Regions from separate parts of the Streptomyces sp. NPDC005925 genome, predicted to be linked through region 3. Evidence: riboswitches for the same ligand, from Rfam matches in the RefSeq annotation. Region 3 holds a riboswitch; each other region holds the start of a gene.
What was found. A riboswitch is a leader RNA that binds a small molecule or an ion and turns the genes downstream of it on or off. The one in region 3 is predicted to bind thiamine pyrophosphate.

Region 1: another riboswitch for thiamine pyrophosphate. It lies ahead of thiC (phosphomethylpyrimidine synthase ThiC); the one in region 3 lies ahead of thiO (glycine oxidase ThiO).
Region 2: another riboswitch for thiamine pyrophosphate. It lies ahead of ABZ354_RS17655 (thiamine ABC transporter substrate-binding protein); the one in region 3 lies ahead of thiO (glycine oxidase ThiO).

What each region holds. Positions count from the first base shown of each region.
Region 1 is NZ_JBEXVL010000011.1:51,576-61,722, forward strand. Features, by position in the region: gene ABZ354_RS15795 (IclR family transcriptional regulator C-terminal domain-containing protein) at 1-481, shown strand, start outside; gene ABZ354_RS15800 (SsgA family sporulation/cell division regulator) at 580-1,014, shown strand; gene ABZ354_RS15805 (YibE/F family protein) at 1,298-2,803, opposite strand; TPP riboswitch at 2,877-3,066, shown strand; gene thiC (phosphomethylpyrimidine synthase ThiC) at 3,060-4,880, shown strand; gene ABZ354_RS15815 (hypothetical protein) at 4,941-5,798, opposite strand; gene ABZ354_RS15820 (metallophosphoesterase) at 5,992-7,095, opposite strand; gene ABZ354_RS15825 (LacI family DNA-binding transcriptional regulator) at 7,286-8,398, opposite strand; gene hisC (histidinol-phosphate transaminase) at 8,883-9,962, shown strand; gene ABZ354_RS15835 (hypothetical protein) at 10,033-10,147, opposite strand, start outside.
Region 2 is NZ_JBEXVL010000013.1:95,719-105,865, reverse strand. Features, by position in the region: gene pyrH (UMP kinase) at 1-449, shown strand, start outside; gene frr (ribosome recycling factor) at 574-1,131, shown strand; gene ABZ354_RS17670 (phosphatidate cytidylyltransferase) at 1,131-2,282, shown strand; gene ABZ354_RS17665 (SPW repeat protein) at 2,664-3,134, opposite strand; gene rlmN (23S rRNA (adenine(2503)-C(2))-methyltransferase RlmN) at 3,408-4,514, shown strand; TPP riboswitch at 4,539-4,644, shown strand; gene ABZ354_RS17655 (thiamine ABC transporter substrate-binding protein) at 4,780-5,820, shown strand; gene ABZ354_RS17650 (iron ABC transporter permease) at 5,796-7,457, shown strand; partial or broken gene ABZ354_RS17645 (ABC transporter ATP-binding protein) at 7,457-8,470, shown strand; gene ABZ354_RS17640 (LAETG motif-containing sortase-dependent surface protein) at 8,765-9,433, opposite strand; gene ABZ354_RS17635 (VOC family protein) at 9,608-10,015, opposite strand.
Region 3 is NZ_JBEXVL010000002.1:465,574-475,720, reverse strand. Features, by position in the region: gene ABZ354_RS04845 (TetR/AcrR family transcriptional regulator) at 1-278, shown strand, start outside; gene ABZ354_RS04840 (NAD(P)/FAD-dependent oxidoreductase) at 793-2,331, shown strand; gene ABZ354_RS04835 (hypothetical protein) at 2,399-3,346, opposite strand; gene metF (methylenetetrahydrofolate reductase [NAD(P)H]) at 3,404-4,327, opposite strand; gene thiE (thiamine phosphate synthase) at 4,521-5,195, opposite strand; gene ABZ354_RS04820 (Rv2175c family DNA-binding protein) at 5,420-5,785, opposite strand; gene ABZ354_RS04815 (FAD-dependent oxidoreductase) at 5,903-7,144, opposite strand; gene ABZ354_RS04810 (hypothetical protein) at 7,183-7,527, opposite strand; TPP riboswitch at 7,577-7,688, shown strand; gene thiO (glycine oxidase ThiO) at 7,686-8,888, shown strand; gene thiS (sulfur carrier protein ThiS) at 8,885-9,085, shown strand; gene ABZ354_RS04795 (thiazole synthase) at 9,088-9,882, shown strand; gene pknB (Stk1 family PASTA domain-containing Ser/Thr kinase) at 9,991-10,147, shown strand, end outside.

The sequences.
Region 1 (10,147 bases), on a different contig from region 3:
CTGGCGCGACGTGCTCGGCGTCCCCGTGTACTACGCCATGTACCGCGATGGCGAGATCGACGTCATGTGCGTCTCCGACTCCCCGTCCAGCCCGGCGGTGCAGGAATGGGCCGACTTCCGCGAGACGGGGCACGCCCACGCCATGGGCCAGTGCCTGCTGTCCCAGCTCGACGGACCCGCCCGCCGCGACCACCTGGAGCGTTACCCGGTGCGGCCGCTCACGCCGTACACCGTGCGCGACAGCCACAGCCTGCTGCGGCGCCTGGAACGGATCCGGCGCATGGAGCCCGTCTACGAGCGGCAGGAGTACGCGCTGGGTACCGTGGGCGCCGCCGTCCCGATCACCGTCGCCACCACGGCCGCGACGATGGCGATTTCGATGCCCGTTCATCAGTCCGACCGGCTGCTGCCCCTGACGCAGCGGCTTCAGCGTGGACTGGGGCGGCTTTTCGGCTCGATGGCCATCTCTATCAGCATCTGAAAACTCACTCCTTGTGATGTGCCGTGTACGTTGAGCAAGATTCCATAAGAATCAGGGTTTCCTTCCCGGCCAGTCGACGGCAACCGACGGGGTAGACGATGCGTGAGTCCGTACAGGCAGAGGTCATGATGAGTTTTCTCGTGTCCGAGGAGCTCTCCTTCCGCATCCCGGTGGAGCTGCGCTACGAGACCTGTGATCCTTACGCCATCCGCCTGACGTTCCATCTGCCCGGTGATGCGCCGGTCACGTGGGCGTTCGGTCGTGAGCTGCTGATCGACGGGGTGGGACGGCCGTGCGGGGACGGGGACGTGCGGGTCGCGCCGGCGGAACCGGAGTCCCTTGGCGAGGTCCTGATCAGGCTTCAGGTGGGCGGGGACCAGGCGGTCTTCCGTTCGTCCACGGCGCCCCTGGTGGCCTTCCTCGACCGCACCGACAAGCTGGTGCCGCTGGGACAGGAGGGCGCACTCGCCGACTTCGACGCCCACCTCGACGAGGCGCTGGACCGCATCCTGGCGGACCAGGGCGCCGGCTGAGGGCGCCCGACAGCCTGGCGTTGGCGTAACGCTTCGCCAGACGTGGAGGGACGCACGGAACGATCAGACCGGGGTGGGTAAGGGCGGCAGGACGGTTTCCGGCGGCGAGTGACCCGCCTCGCCCCCCGGCCGCCCACCGCCCGCCCCGCTCCTTGCGGCATCCGTGTCAGCGTCCGGGCCCGACACGGGTCGGTCCCGGCACTCTCACCGTTTGCGCGCGCCGGGCGGTCCGTCACCGCGACCGCGACCGCACACCGCGACCGCGTCACGGGCCCGGCCGCCGTCACCGCTTGCGGCGCCGGCCCCGTCCGCCGCTGCGGGCCGCGACCGGAACAGCCGTCTGCGCCGGGGGGACGCCGCCCGTTTCCGTCCGGTCGGCGGAGACCACCAGAGCCGCGAGACCCGTGGTGACCGGCACCGAGGCGACCAGGCCGATCGAACCGACCAGCGTGCGCACGATCTCCTCGGCCACCAGCTCACTGTTGGCGACCGTCCCCACACTGCTCTGCGCGATCGAGAACAGCAGCAGCAGCGGCAGCGCGGCGCCCGCGTAGGCGAGGACGAGCGTGTTGACGACCGACGCGATGTGGTCCCGGCCGATGCGGATGCCCGCGCGGTACAGCCCGCGCCGGCCCATCGACGGGTTGGCCTCGTGCAGTTCCCAGACCGCCGAGGTCTGCGTGACCGTCACGTCGTCCAGGACACCGAGCGAACCGATGATGACGCCGGCCAGCAGCAGGCCGCTCATGTCGATCGACGGATAGAGACCGTGGATGAGACCGGTGTTGTCGTCGGTGTTGCCGGCGAGCGCGGCCCAGCCGATGAACAGCGAGCCGAGGACCCCGATGATCAGCAGGGAGATCAAGGTGCCGAGCACCGCGACCGACGTCCTGGCCGACAGACCGTGACACATGTACAGCGCGATCAGCATGATGGCGCTCGACCCGACCACCGCCACGGCCAGCGGATTCGAACCCTGCAGAATCGCCGGCAGCACGAAGAAGTTGAGCACCAGGAAGCTGATGGCCAGCGAGACCAGCGCCATGACGCCACGCAGCCGACCGACGGCGACGACGGCGAGGGCGAAGACCCCGGCGAGCAGCGCCATCGGGAATCGGCGGTTGACGTCGGTGACCGAGTACTGCAGGTCCTTCGGAGCGGAAGGCTCGTAGGCGACCACGACCTCTTGGCCCTGCTCCAACTGCCGTGACTGGTCCGGCTGCACGATCTCGATGAACGTACGGCCCCTGTCCTTGCCCGAGTCGATGCGGATGGTCGCCTTCTTGCAGGTGCCGGTCGCCTGCTGCTGGGCTGAGGAACCCTCGGCCGTGGAGGTGTCGCCGGTCGGCGTGCCGCCCGAGACGTTGACGGACTCGCAGCTCACCTTGTCCACCGTGGTGACCGTGGCCTGCTGCGTCTGCCGGTCGAAGCCGACACCGGTGCGCTCGTGCGGCGGGGCGCCACCGGGCCAGAGCACCGCGAGCCCGACCAGCACCGCCGCGGCGAACGGGATGAGGACGGCCGCGATGACCTTGCGCAGCTGACGGGACGCCGGAGCCGCAGGACCGTGCGCATGGCTGTGCGCTTGCCCGTGGCCGTGGCCGTTCCCGTCGGCACTGGACCCGGCCCCGGGCTCCTTGCCGTCGTCACCGGCCCCCGGACCGGGTCCTTCGGGACCGTGTCCGTGACCTCCTGAGCCGTGCCCGTGTCCGGGGCTGGCGCCTCGGCCGCCGCCGGTGCCGCGCGGGGGCTCGGACGGTGGGTACGGAGGATGCTGCGTCGTGGTCACCGACCGATCATCGCAAGAAACAAAGGGACCCTTCTGTTCACCGCGCCCGAATTGCCGCTAGCGTGGGGGCACCTTTTGTACACGCGGGAGCTCGGAGCACCGGGCTGAGAGGGCGCTGACCTCCGTCCCAGCGATGTTTCACGGGAAACATCACCGAAGTCGGGTGACGTTCCCCACGAAGCGTCGGCAGACGGAAACCGCTGCGTCGACCGCCGAACCTGTTACCGGGTAATGCCGGCGTAGGGAGTTAGGTCTCATGACCGACAAGGACGCACGCACGCCTGCCTCCGAGCAGCCCCGGTCCGACGGTGCGGCCGTCGGACCGGCCGAGGGATCGAGCGGCACGCAGACCGGGAAACCCATCGGCGGGCACAAGGCGTACGTCGCGGGCTCGCGCCCCGACCTGCGGGTGCCGGTCCGTCAGGTGCACCTCACCAACGGGCAGTCCGTCACGCTGTACGACACGTCCGGCCCGTACACCGATCCGGACGTCGACACCGACGTCCGCCGCGGGCTGTCTCCGCTGCGCGAGAACTGGATCGTGGCCCGCGGGGACACCGAGGAATACGCGGGCCGGCCCGTCCGTCCCGAGGACGACGGGATCAAGCACACCTCACCGCGCGGAGGACTGCGCAACCTCGACGCGGTCTTCCCCGGCCGTCCACGCCAACCGCGCCGCGGCCGGGACGGCCGGGCGGTCACCCAGCTCGCGTATGCGCGACGTGGTGAGATCACGCCCGAGATGGAGTACGTGGCCATCCGGGAGAACGTGTCACCCGAGGTGGTCCGCGAGGAGATCGCGGCAGGCCGCGCCGTACTGCCCGCCAGCATCAACCACCCCGAGACCGAACCGATGATCATCGGCAAGCGGTTCCTGGTGAAGGTCAACGCCAACATCGGCAACTCGGCGGTGACCTCCTCCATCGAGGAGGAGGTCGAGAAGATGACGTGGGCGACCCGCTGGGGCGCCGACACGGTCATGGACCTCTCCACCGGCCGCAACATCCACACCACCCGCGAGTGGGTCCTGCGCAACTCCCCCGTCCCGATCGGCACGGTCCCGCTCTACCAGGCCCTGGAGAAGGTCGACGGCCGGGCGGAGGAGCTGACCTGGGAGATCTACAAGGACACGGTCGTCGAACAGGCCGAGCAGGGCGTGGACTACATGACGGTCCACGCGGGGGTGCGCCTGGCGTACGTGCCGCTGACGGCCCACCGCAAGACCGGCATCGTCTCGCGCGGCGGCTCGATCATGGCCGCCTGGTGCCTGGCACACCACAAGGAGTCGTTCCTGTACGAGAACTTCGAGGAACTCTGCGAGATCCTCGCCGCCTACGACGTCACGTACTCCCTCGGTGACGGCCTCAGGCCGGGCTCGATCGCGGACGCCAACGACGAGGCGCAGTTCGCGGAACTGCGCACGCTCGGGGAACTCAACCGGGTCGCGAAGCGTTTTCACGTACAGACCATGATCGAGGGCCCGGGACATGTCCCGATGCACAGGATCAAAGAGAACATCGACCTTCAGCAGGAGATCTGCGATGAAGCTCCGTTCTATACCCTCGGCCCGCTGACCACGGACGTCGCGCCGGCGTACGACCACATCACCTCGGGCATCGGCGCCGCGATGATCGCCTGGTGGGGCACGGCAATGCTCTGCTACGTCACGCCCAAGGAACACCTGGGCCTGCCCGACCGGGACGACGTCAAGACCGGGGTCATCACCTACAAGATCGCGGCGCACGCGGCCGACCTCGCCAAGGGGCACCCCGGCGCGCAGGAGTGGGACGACGCGCTGTCCGACGCCCGGTTCGAGTTCCGATGGGAGGACCAGTTCAACCTGGCTCTCGACCCGGACACGGCACGGGAGTTCCACGACGAGACGCTGCCGGCCGAACCGGCCAAGACGGCCCACTTCTGCTCGATGTGTGGGCCGAAATTCTGTTCGATGAAAATCTCGCAGGACATCCGGCGCGAACACGGCGGCAGCAGGACCGAGATCGAGGCGGGCATGGATCAGAAGTCGGAGGAGTTCGCGGCAGCGGGTAACCGCTTGTACCTGCCGATAGCGGACTGAGACGGCGGCGGTTCCGGAGGTTCCTGGGCGTTCAGGGCCTCCGGGCGGCGCCGGTCACGGCTACTCCGGCTGATGGTCCGGGCCTCCGAAGTCCGGGCTTGTGTAGTCCGGGCTGGAGAAGCGCGGGCGTCGGCCGGTTCCGTCGTCGCCGGGGCTGCTGAACCCGGGACGGTCGTAGCCGAGGCGGGGCATGCGGCTGGTCGGTGCGGGCGGTGCCGTACCGCGCGGCACGGTCGTCGAGCCCGGGTCGGTCAGGGCCTCCTGGAGGAACGGCAGGACGCCGCGCTCCAGCAGGGCCGCGAGCCATGCCTCCCGGGCCCTGGTCACTTCCGCGTCCGGCGCGCCGTACAGACCGGCGTCGTCCGGCGGCCTGTTGCGCAGCGCGGTCAGCAGCAGCCCCGCGGCGGCGACGAGGATCGCGATCGCGGTCAGGGCGCCGAAGACCCACCCGGTGGTGAGCATGGTCCGGGCGAACGCAGGTTCGGGCGTGAGCATCTTCAGGAGGTACCCGACGAGCAGGAAGATCGCTGCGGCGGTGCCCGCGAGGACGGGCGCCAGAACCGCGACGACTGCGGCCGCGCCCGCACCGGTGGTCTCGGCGACGTCGCCCATCGCGGTGTTGGGCCCCACGCCGGCCGAGCCCGACTCGGCGGAGCCGGAGTCGCGGCCGGATGACGAGGCGGAGGGGACCGGGCGGCGCAGTTCCTCGCGGACCTTGATGTAGTGCTGGTACTCGGTCGCCGCGGCCGCCGTGATGAAGGCGGTGGCGCCCAGCGCCATGGTGCGCAGCTGTTCGGGGGTGAGCCCAGCGGCCGGATCCGGGCGGTGTGGTGCGGAGCGCAGCGCCTCATCGAGGAGCCGCTCGTACTCCTGGCGGTCCTCGCTCAGCAGGTGCTGCGGAACGCTGTTCATGTGCATCCCCCGATGCTCCGTAGGGCTTGGGGCTCGCATGCCGACGAGCCGTCGGGCAGAAACGGAGGGGAGCCTGCTACGGATAAGCCGATGGTAGAGCGGTGACGGCGCGTGGTGACAGGGGGTTTGCAGAAATTGGGTCCCGGCCCGCGCGGTCGGCGCGCCGGCCAGCCGTGCCGGGCGTCGGCCCGGCGAGGGCTCAGATGTCCAGGGGAAGTTGCTGGACCAGCAGCTTCCCGGCCATGGTCACCCCGCCGTCCATCGCGATGGCGAGTCCGTCGGCGTAGACGTGCGGCCCGTTGACGACCGGGCCCGCGTTGTCCTCGCCGTCCTCGGAGCCCACTTCACCGAGCAGGTAGGGAATCGGGCTGTGGCCGTGAACGATACGGGTGCCGCCGTACGTATCGAGGAGGGAGCGAACGGCGTCGGAGCCGCCTTCGTCGCGGAAGGAGAAACGCTTGGTGAACTTGCGGAAGAGATCCCAGACCTCGTCCGCGTCGTTGCGCGTGATCGTCTCGCGGACGGTGTCGTTGACCTCCTCGATGGAGGCGCCGTAGTCCAGGTAGGCGGTGGTGTCGGAGTGCACGAGCAGGTGCCCGTCCACTTCCTCCATGGCGTCGAGACGGGCCATCCACTGCAGGTGGTGGTCCTGGAGACGGTCCATGTCGGTCTTCTGCCCGCCGTTGAGCAGCCAGGCCGCCTGGAACGTGGCGGTACCCGCGCCGGAGTTGACGGGGGTGTCGCCGAACCGCTTGGCGCCGAGCAGCAGCAGCTCGTGGTTGCCCATCAGCGCCTTGCAGTAGCCGCCGGCCGCGGCGGCCTCGGCGGACAGCCGCATGACGAGGTCGATGACGCCGATGCCGTCCGGTCCGCGGTCGGTGAAGTCGCCGAGGAACCACAGCCTGGTGGTGCCCGCGCACCAGCGACCCGCGGCGTCGACGAGGCCCTTGTGCTGGAGCGCCGCCGTCAGCTCGTCGAGGTAGCCGTGCACGTCGCCCACGACGTACAGGGGGCCGGGACGGTCCGCGGGCTGTGGCGCGGGGTCGGGCACGGCCTCGGGTTCGACGACCACCTGGACGGTGTCGCCCCGGTTGATCACGGGCATGTCGCGCTGCGTGGGCGTGTACGACTCAGGGAACTCCACCGGTTCCTCGACGGCGCCGGCGAACGGAACGGGCTGCGAACCGCCGACGTACGGAGCGGTGTCGTGGACGTACGCCGGCACCCGGAAGTCGCGCAGCGTCGCCGTCCGCTCCACCTCGGGTCCCTGACCGGCCCCCTGAGTCATCGACCCCTCCACCATCGCGCCGCAGCTGCACCGCTTCGGACTGCCTGGTCGCAGCGGCCCGCGGTGTCGTGGGCCCATCATAGGAATGCGGATCGCGCCATGTGATGACCCAGGGGTGGTGAATCGGAGCGAGACTCCTGATCGCCGAGGCTTTCGCCCCGATTGGGCCTGGCTTCGGCCTCCCCTGACCGGCACCGACGCGGTTCTACTTCTCCTCGGGCGACCGCGGCGGACTGACTGTCGTGCGCGGCGAACGTCGCTGGGACGAGGCACGCACGATCAGCTCTGTCGGTATCACCTGCGTGACCGGCTGCTCCGAATCGAGGCCTTCGATGGCGTCGATGAGCAGTTGGACCACCGCCGTGCCGATGCGGCGCGGCTTCAGGGAGAGCGTGGTCACGGGCGGGTCGGTGTTGGCGTACACGGTGGACTCACTGCAGCAGACCAGCAGCAGGTCGTCGGGGATGCGCAACCCGTACCGGCGGGCGGCTGCGAGGAGGTCGGTGCCGTTCGGGTCGAACAGCCCGTAGACGGCGTCGGGCCGGTCGGGCCGGGCGAGCAGGCGATCGGCGGCCACGGCGCCCGCGCACGGGTCGTGCGCGGGGTAGGTCTCGTAGACGGGGTCCTGTCCGACGCGTTCGCACCAGCGCAGGTACGCGGTGGTGGACAGTTGGGTGTACGTGTCGGTCGTGGTGCCGGTGAGGAGGCCGATGCGGCGTGCGCCGGCTTCGGCGAGGTGGTCGAGGATGCCGAGGACCGCGTCCTCGTGGTCGTTGTCCACCCAGGCGGTGACCGGCAGCGATCCGGCCGGGCGGCCGTCGGAGACGACGGGTAAGCCCTGGCGGACGAGTTCGCTGACCACCGGGTCCTGGTCGGAGGGGTCGATGACGACCGTGCCGTCCAGGGCGACGTTCGACCACACGTCGTGGCGGGAGGTCGCCGGGAGGATGACCAGGGCGTATCCGCGGGCGAGTGCGGCGGACGTGGCCGCGCGGGCCATCTCGGCGAAGTACGCGAACTCGGTGAAGGTGAAAGGTTCATCCCCGTACGTGGTCACGGTCAGGCCGATGAGTCCTGACTTGCCGGTGCGGAGCGTTCTTGCGGCCGCCGAGGGGCGGTAGCCCAGTCGGTCGGCGACCTCGCGTACATGGCGGCGGGTGGCGTCCGGGAGCCGGCCCTTGCCGTTGAGGGCGTCGGAGACGGTCGTGATGGAGACTCCGGCGGCGGCGGCAACGTCCCTGATGCCCGCCCGACCCGGCCGGTTGCCTCGGCGTGAGGTTTCCGCGCGGCTCACCTGGTGCTTCCCTGCTGCTGTCATGGCGAGCCGATAGTAGGGCTCATGCGGTGGGGTAGTGCCGACGCTTCGGCATTCGTTGACAGGCACGTTTCTGCATGGCTGCAATGGGTTAACTGCCTACGAAAGTAAGGTAGTTGTGTGGTTTGGCGCGGATACCTGACTTGTGGACGCGCGCGGGCCTGCACAGTCTCTGATGTTGCGAAGAGGTCTCAACTCACCTTCACGAGGGACGCGCGCCACGGCGTGAACCACCGGCGCACAGATATATCTGAGGCGCGCCCCCGGTTCGTGCGCCTTCGGGTGCTGTTGCACCTGATGTCAGTGTGGCGGACGAGGAACGTAAGGAGCCTCATGGGTGGGGTGCACCCGGTGTCGCCTTGCCCGGGTGGCCACGCCCGCCCCCGCACCGCCTCGGCATGTGCGTGGCCGGAGCCTCTACGCAGCGGAAGCGAATCCTCATAAGGTGAGAAGTATTGGATGTCGGGTGGTCATGAGGAGGACTGCGGTGAGCGAGACGAGCCCCAAGCTGCGTGCCGAGCTGGAGGGTATCCCCACCTACAAGCCGGGCAGGCCGGCCGCCGCGGGTGGCCCGGCGGCCTACAAGCTGTCCTCCAACGAGAACCCGTATCCGCCGCTGCCGGGTGTGATGGAGAGCGTCACGGCGTCGGCCGCGTCGTTCAACCGCTACCCGGACATGGCCTGCACGGGACTGATGAACGAGCTGTCCGAGCGGTTCGGGGTGCCCGCCTCCCATCTGGCCACCGGAACCGGCTCGGTCGGTGTCGCGCAGCAGCTTCTGCAGGCGACCTCGGGGCCCGGCGACGAGGTGATCTACGCGTGGCGGTCGTTCGAGGCGTACCCGATCATCACGCAGGTCAGCGGTGCGACCTCGGTGCAGGTGCCGCTGACGCCGGGCGATGTGCACGACCTGGACGCGATGGCGGACGCGATCACCGACCGGACCCGGATGATCTTCGTGTGCAACCCCAACAATCCGACGGGCACGGTGGTCCGGCGCGCAGAGCTGGAACGCTTCCTCGACCGGGTGCCCGGCGATGTGCTGGTGGTGCTCGACGAGGCATACCGCGAGTTCATCCGCGACACCGAGGTGCCCGACGGAGTGGAGATTTACCGCGATCGGTCCAACGTCTGCGTGCTGCGGACGTTTTCGAAGGCGTACGGCCTGGCCGGTCTGCGGGTCGGATTCGCCATCGCCCATGAGCCGGTGGCCGCCGCGCTGCGCAAGACGGCGGTGCCCTTCGGGGTGAGCCAGCTGGCGCAGGACGCCGCGATCGCCTCCCTGCGCGCCGAGGACGAGCTCCTCGGGCGGGTCGGATCGCTGGTGTGCGAGCGCACGCGGGTGGTCGACGGGTTGCGGGCCCAGGGCTGGACGGTGCCGGAGACCCAGGCCAACTTCGTGTGGCTGCGGCTGGGGGAGCGCACCGTGGAGTTCGCGGCGGCGTGCGAGCGGGCGGGTGTCGTGGTGCGGCCGTTCCCCGGCGAGGGTGTGCGGGTGACCGTCGGGGAGAACGAGGCGAACGACATCTTCCTGAAGGTGACGGAGGCGTTCCGCAAGGAGTTCTGAGGGTGCCTGCGGGGCGGGCGCGTCTGCGGGCGCGCTACGCCTCGTCGCGATGCCCACCCGGGCGCTGGTTTCACGTGGAACAACGGCGACGTCGGCTGCGAAGCAGAACTCCTCGCCGGGGAAGACTTCGGTAGCCGTAGCCGTAGCCGTAGCCGTAGCCGTAGCCGTAGCCGTAGCCGTAGCCG
Region 2 (10,147 bases), on a different contig from region 3:
GCGTGGACTGCCGTGTGCAGACCGCCATCACCATGGGACAGGTCGCCGAGCCGTACATCCCGCTGCGCGCCGTGCGCCACCTGGAGAAGGGCCGTGTGGTCATCTTCGGCGCCGGTATGGGGATGCCGTACTTCTCCACCGACACCACCGCCGCGCAGCGTGCCCTGGAGATCGACGCCGAGGCGCTGCTCATGGGCAAGAACGGTGTCGACGGTGTCTACGACTCCGACCCGAAGAAGAACCCCGACGCGGTGAAGTTCGACCACCTCGGCTACGGCGAGGTCATCACCCGCGACCTGAAGGTCGCCGACGCCACCGCCGTCACTCTGTGCCGCGACAACAAGCTGCCGATCGTCGTGTTCGAGCTTCTGTCGGAGGGCAATATCGCGCGCGCGGTCAAGGGTGAGAAGATCGGCACGCTGGTGGGTGACCAAGGAAGCCGGGACTGACCGGCCGAGGGATGGACAATGTCCTGCCGGTCGGGAACCGTGCAGGAGACAGACGCGACGCAGCCGGCCGCCGCCCCGACAGGGAACCGCAGCCGGGCCTACTCAAGACACGCAGGAGCAAGTGGTGATCGAAGAGACCCTCCTCGAGGCCGAGGAGAAGATGGAGAAGGCCGTCGTGGTCGCCAAGGAGGACTTCGCCGCGATCCGCACCGGCCGTGCGCACCCGGCGATGTTCAACAAGATCGTGGCCGACTACTACGGCGCGCCGACGCCGATCAACCAGCTGGCCTCGTTCTCCGTGCCCGAGCCGCGCATGGCCGTGGTGACGCCGTTCGACAAGAGCGCGCTGCGCAACATCGAGCAGGCCATCCGCGACTCCGACCTGGGCGTCAATCCGAGCAACGACGGCAACATCATCCGGGTGGTGTTCCCCGAGCTGACCGAGGAGCGCCGCCGCGAGTACATCAAGGTCGCCAAGGGCAAGGGCGAGGACGCCAAGGTCTCCATCCGCTCCGTGCGCCGCAAGGCCAAGGACGCCATCGACAAGCTGATCAAGGACGGCGAGGTCGGCGAGGACGAGGGCCGCCGTGCGGAGAAGGAACTCGACGACACCACCGCGAAGTACGTCGCGCAGGTGGACGAGCTCCTCAAGCACAAGGAAGCGGAGCTGCTCGAGGTCTGATGAACGACTCTTCCTGGGGCGCGCCGCCACAAGCCGGGTACTGGGGGTCCACCGACCGGGTCCCCGCCCAACAGGGACACGCCTACGGGCATGTCCAGGGGACCGCCACGGCGGGTCCCTCGTACGATGCGCACGACGCGCAGCAGACTCGTCCCATGCCCATCGTGCCCGACGTACCCGATCACGGCGGAGACCAGGATGACGACCGGGGGGCCGCTCGGCTGAGCGGCCCCTTGTTCCGCGACGAGACGCCGCAGGCACACCCGTACGGGGAGGTGCCGCAGAATCCGGAGCCCATGCCCGACGCCCCGCAGCCGGCGCCTGAGCCGCGGAAGAAGAGCGCGGGACGGGACCTGGGCGCGGCGATAGGGGTCGGTGTCGGGCTCGGCGCGGTGATCGTCGCGTCGCTGTTCGTCGTCAAGGCCGTGTTCGTCGGCGTCGTCGCCGTCGCCGTCGTCGTCGGCCTGTGGGAGCTGACGAAGCGTCTCGACGAGCGCAAGGACATCAAGGCCCCCCTCGTGCCGCTGGCGATCGGCGGCGCGGCGATGGTGGTCGCCGGGTATGTGCGCGGCGCCGAGGGCGCCTGGATCACGATGGCGCTGACGGCGCTCGCGGTGCTGGTCTGGCGCATGACGGAACCGCCCGAGGGCTACCTGAAGGACGTCACCGCCGGCGTCTTCTCGGCCTTCTACGTGCCGTTCCTGGCCACGTTCGTCACGATGATGCTGATGGCCGACGACGGGCCGTGGCGGGTGCTGACGTTCCTGCTGCTCACCGTGGTCAGCGACACCGGCGCGTACGCCGTGGGCTGGCGCTTCGGGCGGCACAAGCTGGCGCCACGCATCAGCCCCGGAAAGACCCGCGAGGGTTTGTTCGGCGCGGTGGCGTTCGCGATGGCGGCGGGCGCGCTGTGCCTGCACTTCCTCATCGACGACGGCCGCTGGTGGCAGGGGCTGCTGCTGGGGCTCGCGGTCTCGGCCACCGCCACGCTCGGTGACCTCGGTGAGTCGATGATAAAGCGGGACCTGGGCATCAAGGACATGGGCACGCTGCTGCCCGGCCACGGCGGCATCATGGACCGTCTGGACTCCCTCCTGCCGACGGCACCCGTGGTGTGGCTGCTGCTGGTGCTGTTCGTGGGCTCCGGCTGACGCGTCCGGTACGCAACCGCAGGCGAAGGCTCGCCGTCCGTACGGGGCGGCGAGCCTTTGTCATGCGTTCACAAGCTCATACGCGCGCACGCGAACTCGCGGGCTCACGCGCGCAGACCGCACGGACTCATGGGCTCTCGAGCGGGCGCCCTGGGGCGGGTGTGGGGTGCTCCCATCCCGTACGCCCCCGTGCGCCATCGACCCAGGCAGAGTCGAGCAGACGTGGCCCAGGGCGTCCAGGCCGTTCGCACAGCGGCGCCCTTCACCTGGACGCCATGAACCACGCCCGCTCCACGGTGTGTGGGTCGACGGTGTACGGGACGGGGGCTGGGGTGAGTGGTGGGTCGAGGCCGGTTGCGGCCTTCGGATGGACGATTGCTGTCACCTTCGCGCGGAAGAGCGGTCGCCGGACGACTGACTCACCGGTCGGGCGGCTGCGGCGGCCATGAGGGCCAGCAGGAGCGCGATCACGCCGACGACGATGTTGTTGACGATGGTCCTGGTCGTGCTGACGTCACCTGCCACAACCCAAGGCGCCAAGATCGTCCACACGCTGAGCGCGCAAGCGGCCCACGCCATGCTGTGCGACCGCTCGTATGCCCGGCCGAAGCCACCGCTCATGATCACGGCGTACGCGATGCCGACGATCAGATTGTTGACCGCCAAGGTGGAGAAATTGTTGAAACCCGCGATCCACGGTGAGGCCGCCAGGTACAGGCCTGTGATCAGGGCCATGGCCTCGACGGCCTGTGCCATGGGAGTAGTCGCGACACGCTCGGCCATCTCATGCCGATTGCGCATGGCAAGGATGTCGGGATGCGTTGCCATGTCCGATTGGGGCTGCGTCGCCATTCCGATACCTCCCGCTTTATAAGTTATGTGCATTACGTGAAGTCGAGTACCCCACGGGGACCGGGTAACCGTCGCTGAGCCGCCCGAGTCCGAGATGCTGCGGAGGCCAGGCGGGGCGCCGCCTCAACCGAGGGGCGGAGCCCGCCACCCGGTCGCCGGGCCGTCCGGGCCGTCCGAGGGGGACCGGCAACGACGAGTGACGACCACCGACGACAGGTGTCCCTGGCGACCGTCGCAGGTCAGGCGAAATCGATCTGCGACACTGGTACGGCCATGCCTAAGCCCGGAGAACTCACATTCGTCGCCCCGCGCGGAGCCAAGAAGCCGCCGCGGCACCTCGCCGACCTCACGCCCGCCGAGCGCAAGGAGGCCGTTGCCGCGATCGGTGAGAAGCCGTTTCGCGCCAAGCAGCTCTCGCAGCACTACTTCGCGCGGTACGCGCACGACCCGGAGCAGTGGACCGACATTCCGGCCGCCGCCCGCCCCAGGCTGCGGGACGCGCTGCTTCCCGAGCTGATGACGGTCGTACGGCATCTGTCGACCGACCAGGGGACCACCCGCAAGACGCTGTGGCGGCTGTTCGACGGGACGCTCGTCGAGTCGGTGCTGATGCGCTACCCGGACCGGGTCACCATGTGCATCAGTTCGCAGGCGGGGTGCGGGATGAACTGCCCGTTCTGCGCGACCGGGCAGGCCGGGCTGGACCGGAATCTGTCCACCGCCGAGATCGTCCACCAGATCGTGGACGGGATGCGGGCCCTCAGGGACGGAGAGGTGCCCGGGGGGCCGGCCCGGCTGAGCAACATCGTGTTCATGGGTATGGGCGAGCCCCTCGCCAACTACAACCGCGTAGTGGGGTCCATCCGGCGGCTCACCGATCCCGAGCCCGACGGGCTGGGGCTGTCGCAGCGCGGGATCACCGTGTCGACCGTCGGTCTCGTGCCGGCCATCCACCGGTTCGCCGACGAGGGCTTCACGTGCCGTCTCGCGATCTCGCTGCACGCCCCCGACGACGAACTGCGCGACACGCTCGTCCCCGTGAACACCCGCTGGAAGGTGCGCGAGGTCCTCGACGCCGGGTTCGAGTACACCGGGAAGTCGGGGCGGCGGCTGTCCATCGAGTACGCCCTCATCCGCGACATCAACGACCAGGCATGGCGTGGCGACCGCCTCGGACGGCTGCTCAAGGGCAGGCCCGTCCACGTCAACCTGATCCCGCTGAACCCGACGCCCGGCTCCCAGTGGACCGCGTCGCGGCCCGAGGACGAGAAGGCGTTCGTCGACGCGATCGCCGCGCACGGTGTGCCGGTGACGATCCGGGACACCCGTGGACAGGAGATCGACGGGGCGTGTGGTCAGCTCGCCGCCAGCGAGAGGTAATCTGACCGGCGTACGGACATCTTCATATTCCGACAGGGGAGCGCCACAGCGCTGAGAGTGCGGCACCGGCCGCAGACCCTCCGAACCTCGCCCAGGTCATTCTGGGTAGGGAGATCGGTCATCACTCGAGCTGTTGCGCCCTGCCCGCGAACCTCCGGGGTTCGCGGGCAGGGCCGCGTCTCTTCCTGGTCAACCCAGGAGGAATTCAGTGGGTATTTCCAGCACCACCAAGAAGCGGATCACTGTCCTTCTCGTCGGGCTCGGCATGGTCGGTGGCCTCGCCGGCTGCGGGTCGTCCGACGACGGGCAGGGTGCGGGCGGCGGGTCCACGACCGTCACGCTCGTCAGCCATGATTCGTGGGCCGTGTCCAAGGGCGTTCTCGCGGCCTTCGAGAAGGAGTCCGGGTACAAGGTCCGCGTCCTCAAGGACGGGGACGCCGGCGCCGCCGTCAACAAGGCGATCCTGACCAAGGACAACCCGCAGGGGGACGTCTTCTTCGGCGTCGACAACACCCTGCTGTCCCGCGCGCTCGACAACGGCCTGTTCCAGCCGTACGAGCCGGAGGGGGCCGGGAACATCAAGCCCGAGTACCGGGCCGACGAGAGCGAGCACCGGGTCACGGCCGTCGACACCGGGGATGTCTGCGTCAACTACGACAAGGCCTGGTTCGGCAAGCACAAGCTGAACCCGCCCGAGTCCTTCGACGATCTTGTCGCGCCGCGGTACAGGGATCTTCTCGTCACCTCGAACGCCGCCACCTCCTCGCCCGGGCTCGGATTCCTGCTCGGCACCGCCGCCAAGTACGGAGACGGAGGCTGGCAGGGGTACTGGAAGAAGCTCAGGGCCAACGGCGTGAAGGTGGTCGACGGCTGGGAGCAGGCCTACAACGAGGAGTTCTCCGGCTCGGCCGGCGGCCGGAAGGCCAGGGGCGACCGGCCGCTCGTCGTGTCGTACGCGTCCTCCCCGCCCGCCGAGGTCGTCTTCGCCGACCCCAAGCCGGACACCGCGCCGACCGGGGTCGCCCGGGGGACGTGCTTCCGGCAGGTCGAGTACGCGGGGCTGCTCAGCAACGCCCGGAACGGCGAGGGCGGCAAGGCGCTGCTCGACTTCCTGATCAGCAGGCGGTTCCAGGACGACATGCCGATGAACATGTTCGTCTACCCGGTGGTCGAGGGCGCCGCGGTGCCCGAGGAGTTCGTGAAGTACGGGCCGCAGGCCGCCTCTCCGCAGACCCTGGAACCCGCGAAGATCGCCGATCACCGTGACCAGTGGGTCAAGTCGTGGACCTCGCTCGTACTGAAGTAGCCGCCAGGCGGCGCGGGAACGCGGCGCGGCTCGGGCTGATGGCCGTGCCCGTCGCGTTCTTCGCGGTGTTCTTCGCCTACCCGGTCGCCGCGATCGTCGCGCGCGGCCTGAAGGCCGGCGGGTCGTGGCACCCCGGGCGGATCCTGGACGTGCTGGCGGATCCCGGCGTGCGGCACGTCCTGTGGTTCACCACCTGGCAGGCGCTCGTCTCCACGGCCCTCACGCTGCTGATCGCGTTGCCCGGCGCGTACGTCTTCGCGCGTTTCGCGTTCCGCGGCAAACAGGTCCTGCGGGCGCTCGTGACCGTGCCGTTCGTGCTGCCGACCGTCGTCGTCGGTACGGCGTTCCTGGCACTCGTCGGCCGCGGCGGGCTGCTGGACGAGCTGTGGGGCGTACGGCTGGACACCACCGTGTGGGCGATCCTGCTCGCCCACGTCTTCTTCAACTACGCCGTCGTCGTACGGACCGTCGGCGGGCTGTGGTCCCAGCTCGACCCGCGGCAGGAGGAGGCCGCGCGGATGCTGGGCGCCTCCCCGCTGCGGGCCTGGCGGCAGGTCACCCTGCCCGCGCTGGCGCCCGCCGTGGCCGCCGCCGCGCTCATGGTCTTCCTGTTCACCTTCACGTCGTTCGGTGTGGTCCAGATCCTCGGCGGGCCCACCTTCTCGACGCTGGAGGTCGAGATCTACCGGCAGACCTCGGAGATCTTCGATCTGTCCACGGCGGCCGTCCTGACGATGATCCAGTTCGCGGCCGTCGGCGCGATCCTCGCCCTGCACGCCCGGACCGTGCGGCGCCGGGAGACCGCGCTGCGGCTGGTCGACGCCTCGGTGACCGCGCGCCGGCCGCGCGGCACGGGCCAGTGGGCGCTGCTGGCCGGCGTCGTCGCGACGGTCGCCGTACTGCTGTTTCTGCCGCTCGCCGTGCTGGTACGGCGTTCCCTGGACGCGCCGCGACTCGGCTACTACCGGGCGCTGACCGACGACGGGGGAGTGTTCCTCGTGCCGCCGATCGAGGCCCTCGCCAATTCCCTCCAGTACGCCCTCGCCGCCACCGCCATCGCCGTGGTGATCGGCACGCTCGCCGCCACCGCGCTGACCAGACGGGACACCGGGGCGTTCGTACGCGGCTTCGACGCGCTGCTGATGCTGCCGCTCGGCGTGTCCGCCGTGACGGTCGGCTTCGGGTTCCTCATCGCTCTCGACGAGCCGCCGCTCGACCTGCGGGCCTCCTGGATCCTCGTGCCGCTCGCCCAGGCACTCGTCGGCGTCCCCTTCGTCGTACGGGCCATGCTGCCCGTGCTGCGCGCGGTGGACGTACGGCTGCGGGAGGCCGCCGCCGTGCTGGGGGCCTCCCCGTGGCGGGTGTGGCGTGAGGTGGACCTGCCGATGGTGCGGCGGGCGCTGCTGGTCGCGGCCGGGTTCGCGTTCGCGGTGTCGCTCGGCGAGTTCGGGGCGACGGTGTTCATCGCGCGGCCCGACAACCCGACGCTGCCGGTGGCCGTGGCGCGGCTGCTGGGGCGCCCCGGCGACCTCAACTACGGGCAGGCCATGGCCCTTTCGACGATGCTGATGGTCGTGTGCGCCGTGGCGCTGCTGGCGCTGGAGCGGCTGCGGACAGACCGGACCGGGGAGTTCTGATGCTGCTGAGCCTCGACGCCGCGACCGTACGCCTCGGCGGGCGGCCCGTCCTCGACGCGGTCGGCCTGGACGTCGCCGAGCACGAGATCGTGTGCGTCCTCGGGCCCAGCGGCAGCGGCAAGTCCACGTTGCTGCGTGCCGTCGCCGGGCTGCAGCCGCTGCACTCCGGGCGGGTGCTGCTGGACGGGCGGGACCAGGCCGGTGTGCCCGCGCACCAACGCGGGGTGGGTCTGATGTTCCAGGACCATCAGCTGTTCCCGCAGCGGGACGTCGGCGGCAACGTCGCCTTCGGGCTGCGTATGCACGGCGCGTCCAAGGAGGAACAGCGGGCGCGTGTGGCGGAGTTGCTCCACCTCGTCGGGCTGCCGGGGGCTGGGCGCCGGGCCGTCGCGGCGCTGTCCGGGGGTGAGCAGCAGCGGGTCGCGCTCGCCCGTGCCCTGGCGCCCCGGCCGCGCCTGCTGATGCTGGACGAGCCGCTCGGCCAGCTCGACCGGTCGCTGCGCGAGCGGCTCGTGGTCGAACTGCGGGAACTGTTCGGCCGGCTGGGCACCACCGTGCTCGCCGTGACCCACGACCAGGGCGAGGCGTTCGCCCTCGCCGACCGGGTCGTTGTCATGCGGGACGGACGGATCGCCCAGACGGGGACGCCGCTCGAGGTGTGGCAGCGGCCGGCCGACGCCTTCGTCGCCCGCTTCCTCGGGTTCGACAACGTCACGGACTGCACGGTGACCGGGGAGGCCGCGGACACGCCGTGGGGCAAGGTGCCCGTGTCCGGGGGCGCGCCGCAGGGCCCGCGCACACTGCTCGTACGGCCCGCCGGTGTGCGCCTGGTGGCCGCCGCCGAGGGCCTGCGCTGCACGGTGACCGCCCGCACCTTCCGGGGCACCCATGTCGCCGTACGGCTCCGGCCGGAGGACGCGCCGCGGCTGGAGGCGGCGTGTGCGCTGCGGGCGGCGCCGGAGGTCGGGGACGAGGTCGGGGTGGTGTTCGACGCGGCCGAGATTGTGGTCCTCGACGGGCCCGGAGCGGCGGGACGGGACAGGGACGCGGCTCCGGCGGCCGAACGCGGCACGCCCGGGCCGGGTACAGCCAAGCAGTAGACGCCCAGGCAGTGGACGGCCGAGCCGAGGACGGCCGAGCGGTAGGCGGCCGAGTCGTGGACGCCCCATCTGCCGCCCTGAGCAGTGGGCCACGCGGTGGGCGGCACCGCACGCAAACGGCCCGCCTCCGGGTATCCGGGGGCGGGCCGTCCGTGTGTCGCGCGGGGTGTCAGCCGTGGCTGTTCACCCCGCGGCGACTGTGGGGCGTCAGCTGTTGCTGTTCGCTCCGCGGCGGCGCAGGCCGAAGAAGACCGCGCCACCACCGACGGCGACCAGGGCCGCGGCGATGCCGGCGATCAGACCGGTGTTGGAGTCCGCACCGGTCTCGGCGAGGTTCGAGTCACCGGCGGGGGAGGGCGCGCTGTCCGCGGGCGGGGCGCTCTCCGACTCCGACTCGGACGGGGTCGGGGTGGCCGACTCCGCGGGCTTCGTCGGAGCGGGCTCCGTGGGAGTCGGCGTGGACTCCGTCTTGCAGGCGGTGTCCGGCGCGACGACGTTCGGCTTGATGTCCTCGTCGACGTACGAACCGGCCTTGACGTGGATGCGGTACTCGGCCTTCGGCTTCCACTCCTCCGAGAAGGAGATGGTGGCGCCGTCGCGCGAGCCCTTGACGACCTGCTCGCCGACCATCTTCGCGTCGGCACCGTTGCTCTGCAGGTACACGGTGATGGTGGCCGGAACGCCGGACGGGTCGACATCGGTGACGGTGATGACGCCCTTGTCGCCGTCGCACTTGGCGGCGGCGGAGAACTCACTGATGTTGCAGGCGAGCGCGTTGCCCGAAGCGGCGATCGCGAGTGCGGCCGACGCGGAGACAACGCCGAGTGCACGCACGGAGCGTGCAACGGTACGGCGGGATATGGACAGGACTGTCACTTTGGTCCTTCGCGTGATACGCAAATGCGGGGGGGTTGAGGGCGCAGTGATGAGACATCACCTCACCCATGAACCTCACTGGTTTATAAGTGCCGCATAAGCAGTGTCAACGCAGAAGTCGGCCAACCCCGTTGGCTTTGCCGTCTTATTAACCGCCCGGGCGTTTCAGCGGCGTCATCCCGCGATCGTGGACGGGTCCATCCACACGACCTCCCAGGTGTGGCCGTCCGGGTCGTCGAAGGCCCGGCCGTACATGAACCCGTGGTCCTGCGGCTCGCGGGGCTCCGTGCCGCCCGCGGCGAGCGCCTTCTCGACGAGTTCGTCGACCTTCTCGCGGCTCTCGGCGCTCAGGCAGAGCAGCACCTCGCTGGTCTTGCCGGCGTCCGCGATCTCCTTGGTGGTGAACGTCGAGTAGAACTCCTTCTTGAGCAGCATCGCCACGATCGTGTCGCTGATCACCACCGAGGCGGCGTTCTCGTCGCTGAACTGCGCGTTGATCGAATAGCCCAGCCCGGTGAAGAACCTCTTCGACGCGTCGAGGTCGTTCACCGGAAGGTTCACGAAAATCATCTGCTGGTACATGTGCGGTCTCTCCCTGATCGTCCCGGCGTCCCGGCCGTGCGGGCGTCCGGCCTTCCTCGTCCGTTCGAGGGGTAGACCGGGCGCGCCCGCGGAACTCATCGGCGCACCGGCGGCACTCTCCCGACCACACCG
Region 3 (10,147 bases):
ACGTGGCGGAGCTGTGGCGCACCAACCGCGCCTGGCAGTCCACCCTCCTGGTGGTCCGTCAGCAGGCTGTCGCGGTCGTCGAGGACGTCCTGCGGGAGGGCGTGGCCGGCGGTGAGTTCAGCGCGGAGATCGACGTGCCGCTGACGGCGGCGGCGCTGGTCGGCATGGTGCTGGTGGCCGCGCTCGACTGGCAGTCCTTCCAGCCGGAACGCTCCCTGGACGACGTGCACGCGGCGCTGTCCCGCCTGCTGCAGGGCCGGGTGAGCGGCCGCGGCTGAGCACCGCTGCCGGTGACGTACGGGAAAGCGCCGGTCCGCCGCGACCGCGTCCCCCGCGGGCCGCCGTCGGACCGGCGCTTTCCCTTCCCCCGTACGTCCCCCCGTAGAACCCCCGTCTTCCGGTCGTCCCCCGGGTCTCCCCTGCTTCCCCCGTGCTCCCCCGTGCCCCGCTCCCGCCGACCACGGCCGGTGGGAGGAGTGGATCGAGGGCCGCACCGTTCCGGCGCCCCGTGTCGTCGGTGCCGGTGCCGCGCCCCTTCTCCGTGCCCCACTCTCTCCTTCGAGCGGTCCGGCACCCATCCGCGCGCGTACTCATCTGCCGCCCTGGGTACGACTACTCAGCCCTGCGCACCCCTCCTCACCGGCCCCGGTGCCGATCGCGTCCGCGCCGGTACTCCCGAACCGGGCGTCCGGCCGCCGCGCCCGGCACCCGCAGCCACTCGGCGAAGTCCGGGAAGCCGCAGCTCACGGGCGGGCGGGGGGAATGTCGGTGGGGGCGGATAGAGTCGCCGGCATGGCACGGATTGCGGTGATCGGCGCCGGCATGGGCGCGATGGCAGCCGCCGCCCGGCTGGCCGTCGCCGGCCACCGGGTGACGGTGTACGAGCGGACGGACACGTACGGCGGGGCCGTGCGCCGCGTGGCGCGGGACGGCTTCGCCTTCGACACGGGGCCGGGGCTGCTGCCACTGCCCGCCGTCTGGCGCGACCTGTTCGTGAAGACCGGCAAGGAGCGATTGGAGGACCGGGTCGACCTGGTCCAGGCCGACCCGTCGTCGCGGCACGTCTTCGCGGACGGCACCGAGGTCGCCCTGCCGAACGCCTCGCGCGCGGGCGTCGTCGCCGCCCTGGACGAGGCGCTGGGCGGGGGCGCGGGCGGGCGCTGGGGCGACTTCCTGGTGCGCGCCCGCGAGGCCTGGGACCGCACGCGCCGCCCGCTGCTGGAGGAGCCGCTCTGGCCGAACTGGCAGGTGCTGGCCGGGCGTGAGCCGTACCCGGCGGTCCCGCACAAGCGGCTGCTGCGCACTCGCCGGGCCGGCACGCTCGCCGAGGTCGCCGCGTGGGAGCTGCGGGACCCGCGGCTGGCCGCCCTGCTGGAGAGCCACGCCCTCGCGTACGGCCTGGACCCGCGGGTCGCCCCGGCGAGCGCGGCCGTGCTGCCGTACATGGAGCACGCCTTCGGCATGTGGTACGTGCGCGGTGGGCTGCGGGAGCTGGCCCGCGCCGTGCACGAGCGGTGCGCGGCACGCCGGGTGGAGTTCCGCTTCGGCGCCGAGGTCACCGCGATCGTGGAGAAGGACGGCCGGGCGGCGGGCGTGGAGCTGGCCGGCCAGGAGGTGGCGGAGGCCGACGTCGTGGTCGCCGGTGTCGCCCCGGGCGTGCTCGGCCGGCTCACCGGGGAGGCGGGGGTACGGGAGGAAGGCGATGTGCCGCCGCAGCGCGGGGTGGCGGCGAGCCGGCTCACGGTGCTGCTGGCGCTGCGCGGGCCACGGCCGGAGGGGACGGCGCACCGCACGGTCGTGCACGCGGCGGACCGGGAGGCGGAGCTGGACCCGCTGTTCGGTACGCCCGGCACGGGCGGGGCCTCCCCGGTGAGGGTGCAGGTCCCGACGGTGACGGTCCTGCGGCCCGACGATCCGGGGCTGGTCCCGGACGCCGGGCACGAGGCCGTGACGCTGACGTCGACCGTGCCGGCCCGGCCCGGCTCAGGAAACGGGGCCGACTCCGAGGTCCTCGAGCATCACACCGAGGCCATGATCACCGCCGCCGAACGCGCCGTTCCCGGTCTGCGCGGGCGGATCCGTTGGCGCGAGGTGCGCACACCGGCTCACGTCGCCGCCCAGACCGGCTCCGATTCCGGTGCGGTTCCCGCGCCCGCGCTGGCCGCGGCCGGCGGTCGGCTGTTGCACCCGTCGAACGGCACCCGCATACCGGGGCTGTTCACGGTCGGCGGCTGGGCCCACCCCGGCGGCGGGCTGCCGCACGCGGGCATGTCGGGCGCGCTGGTGGCCGGGCTGATCGTGGAGGGACCGGACTTCCGCGGCTCACAGTGAGCGTGCCCGCGACGGGCCGCCAGCGGTGAGCGGTCGGCAGCGACAGCCGAGTGCGCGGTGGCACCGCTCAGTAGCGGTACTGCTGCTCGTCGTACCCGTTGCCCTGCATGGGCTGCTGCTGCGGCTGCTGCTGCTCGCCCTGGTACGGGTAGGGCTGCTCGGGCGGCATCTCCCCGCCGTAGGGGTCGGTGCTGCGCTGCTGCGGCACCCACACGCCGTCGGCCGGGGTCTCGCCGCCGTAGCCGCCCGCCGCGTACTGGTCCTGGGTGTAGCCCTGCTGCTGCCCGTATCCCTGCTGGCCGTAGGCCGCCGGGTCGTACGGGGCGCCGCCGTAGGTCTGGGTGCCGATGTACGGGTCGGAGTAGGCGGCGTACTGCTGCTGGCCCGTGGTGTCGTAGCCGTAGTTCTGGTCGTAGCCGGTGCTGTACCCGTAGGCGTAGTTCTGGTCGGTGCCCTGGGCGGCTGCCGCGTGCTGCGGGTCCGCCTGGGGGTAGCCGGTCTCGGCGCCGTATATGCCGTAGGCGCTGGTGTCGTCGGGCATGGGCTGCGGCTCGTAGACCGCGGTGGCCTCGGCGGGCATCGGCGCGGAAGCCGGAGGCGCGGGCGCGAAGACGTCGTCGCGGTCGTAGGCGTCGGACGCGTAGGGCATGCCGTCGTCACTCTGTGTGGGCGCACCGTCGCCGTAGCCGCTGTCGGCGGCCTCGGGTACGAGGGCCTCGTCGCGGTCGCGGTCGTAGCGGCGGGTCTTGCTGCTGAGGGCGGGTGCGTTGACCGCCCAGCCGGACGCGAAGCCGCGCCGGAACGACAGCGTGACGTAGGTCTGGCCGACCGCGAAGGCGGCGGCGCCCAGACCGATCACGACGACGGACGGGATGAGGACACCGAGGACCACGCCGAGGAATCCGCCGAAGGCCAGCAGCCGCCAGCGCAGACGCGCCTTGTACTGGAGCAGCACCTCGCCCAGCAGCCACAGCGCGACGATGCCGAACGCGATGTAGAGGACCGTCCAGCCCATGTACGCCCCTCTCCCAGTGACCGCTACGGCAGTGTGTCGTACGTCCGTGCGGCCGGTCTAGGCCTGCGGTGGATGGTGCAGGCCCAGGTTCTCGTAAATTTCCAGCGTCGCCGTGGAGTTGTTCAGCGTGATGAAGTGCAGTCCGGGGACTCCCTCGGCCAGCAGTCGCGCACAGAACTCCGTGGCGAACCCGATCCCAATGGAGCGTACAGCCGCCGGATCGTCCTTCGCGGTGAGGAGCCGCTCTTTCAGGGCGTCGGGGAACGAGGCGTTGCTCAACTTGGGCAGCCGCTCCAGCATCCGCACGCTGGTCACGGGCATGACCTCGGGGATGACGGGCGTGTCGCAGCCGGCCGCGTCGACTTTGTCACGCAGCCGCAGGTACGACTCCGGCTGGAAGAACATCTGAGTGATCGCGTAGTCCGCGCCGGCCCGGCACTTGTCGACGAAGTGCGCGACGTCGGCGTCCCAGTCGGCGGAGCGCGGGTGCATCTCCGGGAAGGCCGCGACGCCCACGCAGAAGTCACCCGACTCCTTGATGAGCCGGACGAGCTCGGCCGCGTACGTCAGCCCCCGCGGGTGCGGGACCCACTCGCCCATCGGGTCGCCCGGCGGGTCGCCGCGCACGGCGAGCATGTTGCGGATGCCCGCGTCGGCGTACTGCCCGATGATGTTGCGCAGTTCCGCCACGGAGTGGTCGACCGCGGTGAGGTGGGCGACCGGGGTGAGCGTGGTGTCGGCGACGATCTGCTCGGTCTCCTTGACCGTGCCGGCGCGCGTCGTGCCACCGGCCCCGTAGGTCACGGAGACGAAGTCGGGCGCGATCGCCTCGACCCTGCGCAGCGCGCTCCACAGGTTCCGCTCGCCCTTGGGTGTCTTCGGCGCCGAGAACTCGAAGGAGTACGTCGTTTTGCCGCCGGCGAGGATGTCGCGCACCGTCCGTGCGCGATCCGTCCTGGTGGATGCGGTTCCGAGGGCCATACCCGCAGGTTAGCCAGGCGGTCGCGGTACCCCAACCGAATGCCGAATTTTTGACCGGATTGTCCACTTCTTGTCCAATCCTTGGACAGACTGGACCCCGCAGGGCTCCGACAGGGCCACGGGAGAGCTCCGCTCCCCGCTCCGATGACCCCGACGCGGCGCCCGGGCCGTCAGAGGGCCGTCCGCGCCTCGGTCACGCCCCGCGCAGCCGCTCGGCGAGCTCCGCCGCAGCGGCCCCCGGGTCGTCCGCCTCGGTGATCGTCCGGACGACGACGACCCGGCGGGCGCCGGCCTCCAACACCTGGTCCAGGTTGCCGAGGTCGATGCCGCCGATGGCGAACCAGGGGCGGTCGGTGCGGAGGGAGGCCGCGTACCGCACGAGGGCGAGGCCGGGCGCGTGGCGTCCCGGCTTGGTGGGGGTGGGCCAGCAGGGGCCGGTGCAGAAGTAGTCCACGCCGTCCTGTGCGGCGGCTGCCGCGGCCTCGGACCGGGCGTGCGTGGAGCGGCCGATCAGGACGTCCTCGCCGAGGATCGCGCGGGCGGCGGGGACCGGGAGGTCGCCCTGGCCGAGGTGGAGGACGCCGGCGCGGGCGGCGTGGGCGACGTCCGCGCGGTCGTTGACCGCGAGGAGTCTGCCGTGCCGGGCGCAGGCGTCGGCGAAGACCGTCAGGTGCTCCAGCTCCTCGGCGGCCTCCATGCCCTTGTCGCGCAGCTGCACGATGTCGACCCCGCCGGCGAGGACCGCGTCCAGGAACTCGGGCAGGTCACCCTGGCGCTTGCGGGCGTCCGTGCACAGGTAGAGGCGGGCGTCTCCGAGCGCGGCGCGTGCGGCGCCCGTGGCGGTGGCAGCGTCGGGTATGTCGGGCATGCGTGGATCCCCCGGGTCTTCGGTGCGTGGGCAGGTGCGCGGGCCGTGCCGTGAGTGGCCGGCACCCGGATGCGGGTGTCTGCGCGCGGAGGTGCGAGGGTGCGGCGTACGGGCCGGGGCGTGGCCGGGCCGTGCTGGGCCCTGGCCGGGACCCGGGCGGGCGAACCGGCCCGTACGCCGACGGTGTCAGGTCGGATTCATGCTCTGCTCAATCGGGCTCGGGTTCAGACGGCGAGCGCCTGGGCGCGGCGCTTCACCTCCGTGCCGCGATTCTCGCTCAGGGCCTGCGCGGGCGTGCCCGGCAGGCTCGGGTCGGGGGTGAAGAGCCACTCCAGCATCTCTTCGACCGTGAAGCCGTCGTCCCGCAGGAGCGTCAGGGTGCCCGACAGGCCCTTGACGACCTTGTCCCCGTCGACGAAGGCGGCGGGAACGTGCAGCGCGCGGTTCTCGCCACGGCGTACGGCGATGAGCTGGCCGTCCTTGACCAGCTGTCGCACACGCGTCACCTCGACGCCGAACTGTTCGGCGATGTCGGGGAGGGTGAGCCAGGCAGGGACGAGAGCATCGATCTTTGCGTCAATCTCGGTCACGGAACAAAGCCTGCCATCTGCCACTGACAGCCGGAAGCCGGAGCCCCCCGCGCGGCGCACCGGCGGGTCGTGTACAGGCACGCGTACCGGCGGGGAACGGGGGGTGCGGCGCGGGTGTCAGGCCGTCGCCGCCTTCAGGGGACGCGCCGGGTCCGCGAGCAGCGGCGGGTTCATCGTGACGCCCGCCTCGATCAGCCGTCTGGCCTGGGCCAGGTCCCTCGGCCGGCCCACCGCGAGCAGGGCGACCAGCCGGTCGTCGCGCAACCAGCAGACCGTCCAGGCCGGTCCGGAGGGGTCGCCGCGCCACAGGACGGTGTCGGCGTCCGTGTGGTGGCCGGCGTACTGCACGAAGCGGCCGAACTGCTCGGACCAGAAGTACGGCACCGGGTCGTAGACCGCGGGTGGTTCGCCGAGCGCTTCGCCGACGATGTTCCGGGCGACGGTGCGCGGGCCCTGGAGCGCGTTGTCCCAGTGGTGCACCAGCAGCCGTTCGCCGTACCGGCCGGACGGGAAGGACGCGCAGTCGCCGACGGCGTGGACGTCCGGCGCGGAGGTGCGCAGGTGCGCGTCGGCGACCACCTCGCCCCGCGTGCCCAGCTCGATGCCGGAGTCGGCGAGCCACGCCGTGGCGGGGCGGGCGCCGATGCCGACGACGACCGCGTCGGCCGGGAGGCGCGCACCGTCGTCCAGGAGCACCACGCCCGGCTCGACGCACGCCACGCGCGCGTGCGTGCGCAGAACGGCGCCGGCTTCGGCGTACCAGGCGGTCATCGGCTCGGCCACCTCGGCGGGCAGCACGCCCGCGTGTGGCCGCTCCGCCGCCTCGACCACGGTGACGGCGCAGCCCGCCTCGCGCGCCGCCGTGGCGAACTCGGCGCCGATCCAGCCGGCGCCGACGACCACGATGTCGTGCTGCCGGGCGAGCACGGGCCGCAGCCGTTCGGCGTCGTCCAGGGTGCGCAGCAGATGCACGCCGGGCACGGCCCCGGAGCCCGGCAGCCGGACCGGTTCGGCGCCGGTGGCCAGCACGAGGACGTCGTACGGCACCGGCCCCTCGGCGGTGTCGAGTTCGTGGTCGGCGGGGCGGACGCCCAGGGCCTCGCGGCCGAGTCGGAGTTCGATGCCGAGTGCCTCGAAGTCAACGTCGAAGGCGGAGTCCTCGGCCTCGCCGAGCAGGACGGCCTTGGACAGCGGGGGCCGGTCGTACGGCTGGTGGGGTTCGGCGCCGATCAGTGTCACGGTGCCGGTGAAGCCCGCTTCCCGCAGGGCGACGGCGGTCTGCACACCGGCCATGCCCGCGCCCACGACGACCACGCGGCGTGCCGTGTCCCCTGCCCGGTCCTGCGTCTGCTCGCTCACCCGATCACCTTAGACACCTGAAGGCTCCCGAAGGCGGGTCAGCCGGGCGTGGCCTGCTCCACCACGCTGGTCCCGCTGCCCTCCCGGGACTCCCACGCCCAGGTCTCCTCCAGGCGCACGCGCCCGTCGGGCAGGTCGGCGACGGCCGACACGCAGTGCCCGCAGGCCGTGCCCCCGTCCCGTGTGAGCTGTACGTACCGGAAGTCCAGCCGGTCGCCGCGCCGGGTGCCCACGAGGTGCCCGCGTACGACGTCGCCGCCCGCGTAGTCGGCCCAGATCACGCCGTCCTGCTCGTGGTAGGTGAAGCGGGTGCGGGTGTCCACCTGGCCGGGCGCCTGGTCGGCGACGGGGGCGAGGACGAGGTTGTCGAGTGAACGTGCCACGGCGATGACTCCTCAGCGGTGCGGGCGGGGCGGGTTAGGGTGGCCAACGTAAAGCACTCGCGGGAGCCCGGACGCACCGGGCTGAGAGGGAGGCTGGCGGCCTCCGACCGTACGAACCTGATCCGGGTCATGCCGGCGAAGGGAGGGGCTGGACGCCCATGTCGCTCACGCGTACCCCCGACGTCCTCGCCGTCGGGGGCGGAATCATCGGACTGGTGACGGCCTGGCGGGCCGCGCAGCGCGGTCTCGCCACCGGCGTGGTGGATCCGGAGCCGGGCGGCGGGGCCGCCCGGGTGGCCGCCGGGATGCTGGCCGGCGTCACCGAACTGCACTACGGCGAGCAGACCCTGCTCGCCCTCAACCTGGTGTCGGCCGGACGCTATCCCCGCTTCGTGGCGGAGCTCACCGACCTCACCGGTCACGACCTCGGCTACCGCCGCTGCGGCACGCTCGCTGTCGCGCTGGACGCCGACGACCGCGCCCACCTGCGGGAACTGCACGCCTTCCAGCGGCAGTCGGGTCTCGAGTCGGAGTGGCTGTCGGGGCGGGAGTGCCGGCGCCTGGAGCCGATGCTGGCGCCGGGTGTGCGCGGCGGGCTGCGCGTCGACGGGGACCACCAGGTCGACCCGCGGCGCCTGGCCCGCGCGCTCGTGGCCGCCTGCGAGCGGGCCGGAGTGGTGTTCCACCGGCAGTGGGCCGAGCGGCTCACCGTCTCTGGGGACCGGGCCACCGGCGTCGTCACCGCCGACGGCACCGCGCTCACCGGCGGGCAGGTCGTCCTCGCCGCGGGCAGCCTCAGCGGGCGGCTCGCCGGTGTGCCGGACGCCGTGCTGCCACCCGTTCGACCCGTGAAGGGGCAGGTCGTACGGCTGGCCGTGCCGCAGCGGTACGCGCCGTTCCTGCACCGCACGGTGCGTGCCGTCGTACGCGGCGGTCATGTGTACCTGGTGCCCCGCGAGAACGGCGAGCTGGTGATCGGCGCGACCAGCGAGGAGATGGGCTGGGACACCACGGTCACGGCGGGCGGCGTGTACGAGCTTCTGCGCGACGCGCACGAGCTGGTGCCGGGCCTCACCGAGCTGCCCCTGACGGAGACCCGGGCCGGGCTGCGTCCCGGGTCCCCGGACAACGCTCCGCTGCTCGGCCCGACCGGGCTGCCGGGGCTGCTGCTGGCCACCGGGCACTACCGCAACGGCGTACTGCTCACGCCGGTCACCGGTGACGCCATGGCGCACGCGCTGGTCACCGGGGAGCTGCCCGAGGAGGCCCGCCCCTTCACCCCGAGGCGCTTCGACGCCACCACCCCCACGGACCCGTCCGCGCACACGGAGCAGACCGCACTCACGGAGCAGACCGCATGAACGTCTCCGTCAACGGGGACCCCCGGGAGTTCCGGCCCGGTACGGCTCTCGACGCCGTCGTGGCATCGCTCACCGCGGCGCCGGCCGGCGTGGCCGCCGCCCTCAACGAAACCGTCGTCCCGCGCGCGAAGTGGCCGTCGACGCCCCTGTCCGAGGGCGACCGCGTCGAGGTCCTCACCGCTGTCCAAGGAGGCTGACCATGGCCGACGACCCCTTCGTCCTCGGCGGTACGTCCTACACGTCCCGTCTGATCATGGGCACCGGCGGGGCGCCCGGCCTCGACGTCCTGGAGCGGGCGCTGGTGGCCTCCGGGACGCAGCTCACGACCGTCGCGATGCGGCGGGTCGACCCCGACGTGCACGGCTCGGTGCTGACGGTGCTGGACCGGCTCGGCATCCGGGTGCTGCCGAACACGGCGGGCTGCTTCACCGCGGGCGAGGCGGTGCTCACCGCGCGCCTGGCACGCGAGGCGCTCGGCACGGACCTGATCAAGCTGGAGGTCGTCGCCGACGAGCGCACCCTGCTGCCGGATCCGGTCGAGCTGCTGGACGCGGCGGAGACGCTGGTGGACGACGGGTTCACCGTGCTGCCGTACACGAACGACGACCCGGTGCTGGCGCGGAGACTGGAGGACATCGGCTGCGCGGCCGTGATGCCGCTCGGGTCGCCCATCGGATCCGGGCTCGGCATCCGCAACCCGCACAACTTCCAGCTGATCGTCGAGCACGCGCGCGTGCCGGTGATCCTGGACGCGGGTGCGGGGACGGCGTCCGACGTGGCACTGGCCATGGAGCTGGGCTGCGCGGGCGTGATGCTCGCCTCGGCGGTCACCCGGGCCCGGCAGCCGGTACTGATGGCGGCCGGCATGCGGCGCGCCGTGGAGGCGGGGCGGCTGGCCCGCCGCGCGGGGCGGATTCCCCGGCGGCACTTCGCGGAGGCGTCGTCCCCGGTGGAGGGCCGGGCGGTGCTGGACCCGGAGCGCCCCGCCTTCTGACGGACCGGCCGGGGCCCGCGGTGCGTCCCCCGGTGGGAAGCGTCACAGGTCGGCTGCAGAGGTCTGCATTGGTCCAGGTTGTCGGTGGCGGCTCGTAGACTCGCCTGCGTGGACACGACCCTTCAGGACCCTCTGGTCGGGCAGCTGCTCGACGGGCGGTACCGCGTCGAGGCGCGGATCGCCGTCGGCGGGATGGCCACGGTCTACCGGGCCGTGGACACCCGCCTGGACCGCGTGCTCGCACTCAAGGTGATGCACCCCGCGC